4 regions of the Rugamonas sp. FW305-51 genome follow, and region 1 is predicted to be linked to each of the others. Evidence: predicted binding sites of a transcription regulator. Region 1 holds the regulator's gene; each other region holds the start of a gene.
The links. Region 1 encodes sigma-54, which starts transcription at its own class of promoters, with help from an activator protein. Its sites were predicted from a motif close to TGGCANGNAANCTGCTTT; they were not measured.
Positions count from the first base shown of each region.

Region 2: a site for sigma-54 is predicted at 1,079-1,096, ahead of AC3WOS_RS27250 (beta-propeller fold lactonase family protein). Genes of this name have one in related genera too.
Region 3: a site for sigma-54 is predicted at 1,201-1,218, ahead of AC3WOS_RS12825 (PEP-CTERM sorting domain-containing protein). Genes of this name have one in related genera too.
Region 4: a site for sigma-54 is predicted at 627-644, ahead of hmpA (NO-inducible flavohemoprotein). Genes of this name have one in related genera too.

Region 1 is NZ_JBYSZG010000041.1:23,332-25,532, reverse strand. It holds gene lptB (LPS export ABC transporter ATP-binding protein) at 1-424, shown strand, start outside; gene AC3WOS_RS22465 (RNA polymerase factor sigma-54) at 442-1,917, shown strand; gene hpf (ribosome hibernation-promoting factor, HPF/YfiA family) at 1,992-2,201, shown strand, end outside.
Region 2 is NZ_JBYSZG010000072.1:5,222-7,422, forward strand. It holds gene AC3WOS_RS27245 (TonB-dependent receptor family protein) at 1-959, opposite strand, end outside; gene AC3WOS_RS27250 (beta-propeller fold lactonase family protein) at 1,157-2,092, shown strand.
Region 3 is NZ_JBYSZG010000015.1:77,708-79,908, forward strand. It holds gene AC3WOS_RS12825 (PEP-CTERM sorting domain-containing protein) at 189-1,130, opposite strand; gene AC3WOS_RS12830 (acyltransferase) at 1,328-2,002, opposite strand; gene AC3WOS_RS12835 (nitroreductase family protein) at 2,006-2,201, opposite strand, start outside.
Region 4 is NZ_JBYSZG010000013.1:16,844-19,044, reverse strand. It holds gene AC3WOS_RS11315 (phosphatase PAP2 family protein) at 1-563, opposite strand, end outside; gene hmpA (NO-inducible flavohemoprotein) at 723-1,904, shown strand; gene AC3WOS_RS11305 (CopG family ribbon-helix-helix protein) at 2,052-2,201, shown strand, end outside.

The DNA.
Region 1 (2,201 bases):
CCAGCAAGTGAACGGCAAGCCTTTATCCAAGGCCGAAATCGATGAACGGCTCAATACCCTGCTGGCCGATCTGCAAATCGAGAAGCTGCGCGAGAACCAGGCGCTGTCCCTGTCCGGGGGCGAGCGGCGCCGGGTCGAAATCGCGCGCGCACTGGCGACCAATCCCCGCTTCGTGCTGCTCGACGAACCATTCGCCGGGGTCGACCCGATCGCCGTCATTGAGATCCAGCGCATCGTGCGCTTCCTCAAGGAACGCGGCATCGGCGTGCTGATCACCGATCACAATGTGCGCGAGACGCTGGGCATCTGCGACCGCGCGTATATCATCAACCAGGGCACGGTATTGGCGTCAGGCCGGCCAGACGACATCATCGCCAACGAATCGGTGCGTCGCGTGTATCTGGGTGAACACTTCCGTATGTAAGGTATGTAAGTAAAGCCATGAAACAGTCATTGCAACTGCGCACTTCGCAGCACCTCGCGCTGACCCCGCAACTGCAGCAATCGATACGCCTGCTGCAGTTGTCCACGCTGGAGTTGCACCAGGAATTGGAACAGCTGCTGACCGACAATCCGCTGCTGGAGCGGCTCGACGATCCGCTCGACCATTCCGTGCGGCTGCTGGCCGACGGCGCCATCAGCCAGCAAAGCGCGCCGGCCGAGGCGCCGCCCGAAGGCCCGCCCGGCCAGCAGCAGGATGCGCCCGCGCCGGCCGAGGCCGAGCCGTTCGAGGGCGCCGACGGCGACGCCGCGCCCGAGGGCGACATGGACTGGAGCGACGCCGGGCGCAGCAAGACGCCCGACGACGAGGACTCCCGGCCCCAGCTCGAAGCAAACCACTGCACCCTGCGCGAACACCTGATGGAGCAGATGCGGGTGACGGTGCTGGAAATGCGCGACCGGGCGCTGGTGGAAATCATCATCGACGCGCTCGACGAAAACGGCTACCTGGAAGAACCGCTGGAAGAAATCCTGGCCCGCCTGCCGGCAGAACTGGACATCGAGCCCGAGGAGCTGCAGACGGCCTTGTCGTTATTGCAAAGTTTCGACCCCGTGGGCGTGGGCGCCCGCAACGCCTCCGAGTGCCTGGCGCTGCAGATCAAGCGCATGCCGCACGTGCCGCTGGTGACGCGCCGCATGGCGCTGGCCATCGTGGAACAGCACCTGGCCTGGTTCGCCCAGCGCGACTTCAACAAGCTCAAGAAGGCCATGCAGTGCGACGACGAGGACTTGCGCGAAGCGCAGGCCGTGATCCGCCAGTGCAATCCGCACCCGGGCGCCGCGTTTGCCTCGGACGTGTCGGACTACGTGGTGCCGGACGTGATCGTCAAGAAGGCCCGCAACGGCTGGCAGGTCACCTTGAACAACGACGTCATGCCGCGCCTGCGGGTCAACGCCATGTACGCCAACCTGCTCAAGCAGGGCAAGGGCGAGGGCGCCATGGGGGCCCAGCTGCAGGAAGCGAAATGGCTGATCAAGAACATGCGCCAGCGCTTCGACACCATCCTGCGCGTGGCGCAAGCCATAGTGGAACGGCAAAAGAATTTTTTCTCGCACGGCGCCGTTGCCATGAGGCCCCTTGTGTTGCGTGAAATTGCTGATACACTGGGACTACACGAGAGTACTATTTCTCGGGTAACAACTCAGAAGTATATGCTGACCCCGCATGGCATGTTTGAGTTGAAATATTTCTTTGGCAGCCATGTCGCCACCGAAGCGGGGGGAGAAGCATCATCGACGGCGATACGTGCACTGATCGTGCAATTGACAGGAGCAGAAGACCCTAAAAATCCTTTATCCGACAGTAAGATTGCGGACATGCTGGGAGAACAAGGCATGGTGATTGCGCGACGAACTGTTGCCAAATATCGCGAAGCATTAAAGATCCCGCCAGTCAGTCTCCGCAAGTCTTTGTAGTTATCTGGTTCCTGCGCGCCCGGCCTGAAAGGGCAGCGCACTGACCGTAAGCGACATCATCTTTAGGAGTGTGTATGAATCTCACCATCAGTGGACATCATCTCGAAGTGACCCCAGCCATTCGCGAATATGTGCAGAACAAGCTGGAGCGCATCAAACGCCACTTCGATCAAGTGATTGATATTGCTGTCATCCTGACCGTAGATAACCTCACCGAGAAAGAGAAGCGCCAGAAGGCAGAGATCAATTTGCGCATGTCCGGCAAGACCGTGTATGTGGAGAGC
Region 2 (2,201 bases), on a different contig from region 1:
CCATAGACCGTGGCGCGCAGGCGGTCGTCGCCGTAGGCTTGCTCCCAGACGGCGCCGGCCTGCTGGTGGTCGATGCTCTTGCGGGTGTTGTAGCGTTCCGCAAAGGTGCGCTTGGGCGACAGGGGATCGGTGGTGTCGGTTTCGCCGGCACGCGGATCGCGCTGGAAGGTGGCCCAGGTCACGCCCAGCGGGTCCTGGGTGTCGTCCTGGCGCAGCCCGTTGGCGACAATGGTCAGCCTGGCGCCGGCCATGGGCGCCAGCGTCAGCTTGGCGTAGGCCTGGTCACGGCGGGCGGCGCTGTGGGCGCGGTAGCCGTCCGTGTCGAAACGCGAGGCGTCAAGCACATAGCCTACGCTGCCGGACTTGCCCTGCGCGTTCAGGTCCACCTTGCGCGCGCCGTCGCTGCCGCCGGTCAGGTTCATTTCGACCGTCGGCGCGCCTTCGCCGTCGCGCGTGACGAGCTGGATCACGCCGCCGGAGTGGTTGCCATACAGGGCGGAAAAGGGGCCGCGCAGCACTTCGATGTGGTCCGCCATGTCGAGATTGAAGGTGGCGGCCTGGCCCTGGCCGTCCGGCATGCTGGCCGGGATGCCGTCGGCCACCAGATGCACGCCGCGCACGCCGAAGGCCGAGCGGGCGCCGAAGCCGCGCGAGGAGATCTGCAGGTCCTGCGCATAATTCTGCCGGTTCTGCACCACCAGGCCGGGCACCGCCACCAGCGCTTCCGAGGCATTGACGCGGGCCTGGCTGTCGCGCAGGCGGGCCGTGTCGACCACGTCGAGCGCCGCCGGCAGCTCGAAGCTGGTGTGGCCGGCGCGGCTGCCGCTGATGACCACGACGTCGGCCACGGCGCCGGCGTCCGGTGCCTCGCCGGCGCCGGCATAGGCCTGCGGCGCCAGCGCGCTGCCGGCCGCGAACAGCGCGGCCACGGCGTTGAGTCGGAAGGGATGGTGTTTCATGTTGTTGTCTCCAAGCGGGTTGACGGTTCACGCCTGCTCCGGGCGCGGCGCGCACTGGCAAGTCTGTCCCCTGATGTAAGCAATTTACTTGCCATACGGCCATTGTGGGTATTCGCCCGTGGCACGCCGATTGCATAAGTTATCGCGCACGCGCGCGAACCCGCGCATCCGATAACAACCCGTTGAAAGGTCATCCCGTGAAAACGTCCACTTTATTCGCCCTGTTGCTGCTGTGCGCACAGGTGCATGCGGCGCCGTTCGCCTACGTGCCGAACGAGAAATCGTCCAGTCTCAGCGTGATCGATGTGGCCACCGGCACGGTGGTGCGCGAGATCGCAGCCGGCAAGCGTCCGCGCGGCATCGCCGCCGACCCGGCCGGGCGCCATCTGTACGTCACCGACGCCGTCAGCAACGCCCTGCTGGTGATCGATGCGGCCAGCGGCGCCACGGTGCGCAGCATTGCCCTGGGCAAGTCGCCCGAAGGCGTGAGCGCGTCGGCCGACGGCGCGCTGGTGGCGGTGGCGGTCGAGGAGAGCAACAGCGTGACGCTGATCGGCGCGGCCGACGGCCAGGTGCTCGCCGATATCAAGGTGCAAGGCAAGAATCCCGAGCATGCCGTCTTCAGCCCGGACGGGCGCTGGCTGCTGGTGAGCGCGGAGGAGGCCGAGCAGGTCGACGTGATCGACGTGGCGGCCCGGCGCCAGGTGGGCACGGTGGCGGTGGGGCGGCGGCCGCGCGGCATGGGCTTTTCGCCCGACGGCCGCCTGGCCTACGTGGCGTGCGAGCTGGTCAACACGGTCTATGTGATCGACATGGAGCAGCGCAAGGCGGTGGCGCAGATCGCGGCCGGCAAGAACTCGAACGGCATCGCCGTCAGCCCGGACGGGGCGCGGGTCTACGTCTCGAACGGCATCGACGGCAGCGTGATGGTGATCGATACGGCGCGCAATGCCGTGATCCATACCATCGCCGTCGGCAAGCGGCCGTGGAACATGGCGCTCACGGCGGACGGCGCTACTTTGTATGTGGCCAACGGGCGCTCCAACAGCGTCTCGGCGATCGACACGGCCAGCGCCGCCAAACGGGCCGACATCGCCGTCGGCGAGCTGCCATGGGGGGTAGTGATCCGCTAGCTGATCCGCCAGCTGGCGCCAGCCATGTGTCACACCTGTTCCAAACCTGAACAGGTGTGACAGTGCGGCGCTGGCGCAGCAGCGGCCCGCCGGCCTGCGATTCTTCGCT
Region 3 (2,201 bases), on a different contig from region 1:
GCATGGACCCCGGCGAGGGATCGTAGCCAGAACATTGCAAATTCCATGCTAGGTTTTATTTTCATAGGAAAAACAAGGACTTGGCTTGAGCTTGGTAGAACGGGAGCGGAATAATGCCCGGCAGTGTAAAAAAATCCGGCAGGGGCTGCCGGATGCAAGGGGAAACGTGTCGCCACTGCGGCAGCTGCTCAGGCGGCCCGCCTGCGGCGCTGGCCGAGCGCCAGGCCGGCGAAGCCCAGACCCATCAGCGTCAGCGTCGCCGGTTCGGGGACAGCCGCAAAGCTTTGCGATGAATCCACCTTCAGGAATGGCACGCCGCCCGGGTCTGGCGCCGTACCGTCCCACATGGTGTCCGGGGTGAAGAAGGACGGCACGTTGGTGGTGCCGGTGAACTTGTCGAGGAAGATGCTGTTGGTGGTGATGTCCAGGAACAGCGGGTTGACATAATCGATCATGAAGCGGGAGTCGAACGAACCCGTGCCCACCGGCCCGCTGGCCGTGAAGCTGGCGTCGTGGAACACCAGGTGTCCGGACAGGATCAGGGTGCCGTCGCCGTCGGGATCGCCGCCGCTGGCGCCGCAGCCCACCGACGTGACGCCGGCGCCATAGCAGGCCACCGTGCCGGCGCCATTGCCCGGTATGGCCTTGCTGGTGCCCAGCTGGTCGAAGAAGATGGCCACGTTCTGGACGCCCGCATGGCCCGGGTCCACATCCATGGCGGCCGACTGGCTGCCGGGCAGGGTGAAGTGGGCGGTGGTGGGGGTCTGGGCGTCCACCAGCTCCTGGAAGCGCACGATCTTGCTGATCTCGAACGTGCTGTTCAGCCCGGCCGGGGTGACCAGGGCCGGGATGTTGCTGTTGGTCATGGTGCCGATCACCATCTGGGTCCGCAGTTCCGTCAGGTAGGGCAGGGAGCCGCCCGGGCCCACCGTCAGGCCGGGGATGAAGCCGCTGGCCAGGCCGGTGTCGGTGACGTTGGTCCACAGGTCGGCATAGGTGGTGTAGATGCCGTTGCCGGCAGTGGACAGGCCGATCAGCGGATCGGCTACGGCGGCGGCCGGTGCCGCCAGGGCGGCGGCCAGCGCCGCTGCCGCGAGCGCGCCCGGCAGCGCGGTTGGATGGATGTTCATGTATGCCTCCAGGGAAAGTTGGGCCAATTGTTTTGTCGCAAAACCCGTATCCGGATTTTGTGTAATGTTCTGAGCAAAATCCCTGCCATCGGAATTTTTGTCCATCCAAACAAGGACTTGGGACGTTAGTCTGGATGGGGCCGCCTACCCTGGCGGCGGCCACTGTAAAGAAAACCGGCAGCCGTCCACCAGCGGGCCTATGCCGCGCCGGCCGGCCCCTTCAGGCGCCGGGCCGGTATCCCGCCCCACACTTCGCCCGCTTCGATGCGGGTATCCTTGGTCACCACGGCGCCGGCCGAGACGATGGCGCCGTCCCCGATCCACGCCCCGGCCATGACGACGGCGGTGGCGCCGATGGTGGCGCCGTCGCCGATGGTGACGCTCTTCAATTCCATGCGGCTGCCTTCGATGACGTGGGCGAAGATCACGGCGTCATGGCCGATGATGGTGTTGGCGCCGATGCGCGTCAGGGGCGGGTCGAGCAGCACGCCGGCGCTGTAGGTGTTGGCGCCCAGGCGGGCGCCCAGCGCCAGGTACACCAGCCGCAGCAGCGGCACCGGCAGGAAGTGGGTGCGGATCAGGGAGTTGAACAGCATCAGGTAGAACAGGATGTTGACGTTGGCGGCGAATTCGTCGCGCGAGCCGGGCGCTACCGGCCCTTCGCGCAGCGGCACGGCCAGCAGGAACAGACGGTAGGCGAGGAAGGCCCACAGGTAGGTCAGCACCACGCCGGCCAGCACCAGCAGCACGCCGCGAAAGTCGCCCAGCGGCAAGCGCCCCAGCAGCAGCGCCGTGCTGCCCACGCCCAGCAGCAGGATCAGGCCCAGCAGTGACAGGAAGCAGGCGATCTCCCCTGGTTTGATGGCGCGCATGGCTTACTCCTGTTGCGGCGCGGACGGCACGATCAGCGCCCCTAGCGGCAGGCGCAGCGAGCGGGCCGTGGGTGCGGCGCCGGCGCCAATGCGGCCCATGAACACGGCGTGCTCGAAGTCGTGCCGGCCGATCAGCTGCTGCGCCTGCTGTGCCAGTTCGCGCGCCCGCGCGTGCATGCCGGGCGCGCGCGAGAAGGGA
Region 4 (2,201 bases), on a different contig from region 1:
GTCGGCATGGGTTCGACGCGCGGCGCCACCAGCAGCACGGGGATGCACAGGGCCATCAGCACCCGGCTCAGGGCCATATGGTTTTCCGTGCTGGCATGCCAGATGAAGACGGCCGCCACGGCCAGGCCCAACAGGCAACCGGTGACGGCCTCGGCTACGGAATGGGCCATCACGTACACGCGCGCGACAGCGATCAGCACCGCCACCAGGATGCCGGCCGCCAGCGCCAGCTGCCGGTGCGGCCCGTCCCAGCGCCGGAACGCCAGGTAGAACGCGACGGGAAACACGGCCGCGGCCCGCATGGCATGGCCGCTGAAACCGGCGAACTCCAGCGACGGCACCCCCAGGCCCCAGCCGATGAAAGCGACCTTGGTCAGCACCACCAGGGCCATGCCGATGCCAAACAGCACACACCAGGACAGCGTCAGCCGCCACGACTTGCCGGCCAGCAGCCAGACGGCGATGGCAACGCCGATCGGACCGGTCACGGCCAGACTGCCCAACACGCTCAAGCTTTGCCACCAGATCATCCACACCACCCAAGAAAATTGTTCCGTGCGCATTGCAGCGCAACATGCATTTAACCACATCGCCGCCATCGCGCGGAGCATTTCCGTGCGTCAATATTGCATAAAAATAGCAGTAAATGAAATACAGATTCTCTTGACAGGGATCAAGGCAAACAAGCATACTACATGCATGTTTAACTGCAAGGAGTCACCATGCTGTCACCAGCCCACCGCGCCATCGTCACCGCCACCGTTCCCATCCTCGAACAAGGGGGCGAAGCGCTGACCCGTCATTTCTACCGCACCCTGTTCCAGGACTATCCTGAAGTGCTGCCCTACTTCAACCAGGCCCACCAGCACAGCGGCCAGCAGCAGCGGGCCCTGGCGACGAGCATCCTCATGTATGCCAAGAACATCGAACGGCTCGAAGCGCTGGGACCGCTGGTCAACACCATCGTCAGCAAGCACGTGGCGCTGCGCATCCTGCCCGAACACTACCCCATGGTGGGCGCCAGCCTGCTGAAGGCGATCCGCGAAGTGCTGGGTGCCGAAACGGCCACCGACGCCGTGCTGGCAGCGTGGGGCGCCGCCTACGGCCAGCTGGCCGAGATCCTGATCGGCATCGAAGGCCAGGCCTACCAGGCCCAGGCGGCCGCGCCGGGCGGCTGGGAAGGCGCGCGCGCCTTCGTGGTGGCGCACAAGCGGGTGGAAAGCAAGGAAATCACCACCTTCGTGCTGCGGCCGGCCGACGGCCAGCCCGTGATGGAATTCCAGCCGGGCCAGTACATCGGCATCCGCGCCATGGTCGATGGCAGCGAACAGCGCCGCCAGTACTCGCTGTCGGCCGAAAGCAATGGCCGCGACTACCAGATCAGCGTCAAGCGCGAGCCGGGCGGCAAGGTGTCGGGCTACCTGCATGAGCAAGTGCAGGAAGGCGATACGGTGGAACTGTTCCCGCCGGCGGGCGCCTTCACGCTGGCCGACAGCGAGCGCCCCATCGTGCTGATCAGCGGTGGCGTGGGCATCACCCCCACCCTGGCCATGCTGGGCAAGGCCGTCAAGTCGGGCCGTCCCATCCACTTCATCCACGCCGCCCGCAACAGCGCCGTGCATGCCTTCCGCGACCAGGTGGACCAGCTGGCGGAGCAGCACGCCAACCTGCGCCGCTACTACATGTACGCCGAGCCGCACGACGCCCATCCGGCGCCGGACGCCGTGGGCCTGATCGACAGTGCCCAGCTGGCCAAGTGGCTGCCCGAAACGCGCGACGTGGACGCCTACTTCCTCGGCCCCACGCCGTTCATGAAGACGGTCAAGCAAGCCCTGCGCGAGCTGGGCGTGCCGGAAGCGCAAACCCACTATGAGTTCTTCGGCCCGGCCGCGGCGCTGAACTAAGCGCCGGCCAGTCCCGCCCCTTTTCCCTGGCCCATGCGTGGGCCAGGGAAGCACGGCTGCGCACTGCCGCGGCTGCCCGGGCAATGCCGTGCTGGCGAAACAAGTATGATTTGGCAATACTCGTTTATACCTGTTTTGGAGCGCACCATGTCCAGCTCGAATAGCCGTGCTGTCGCGGTCAAAATCGACCAGGAGACGCAGGATCGCGTCAAGCGTCTCGCGAACGCCCGTCAACGCACATCGCACTGGGTGCTGAAGGAAGCCATACATCAGCACCTCGACCGGGAAGAAAAACGC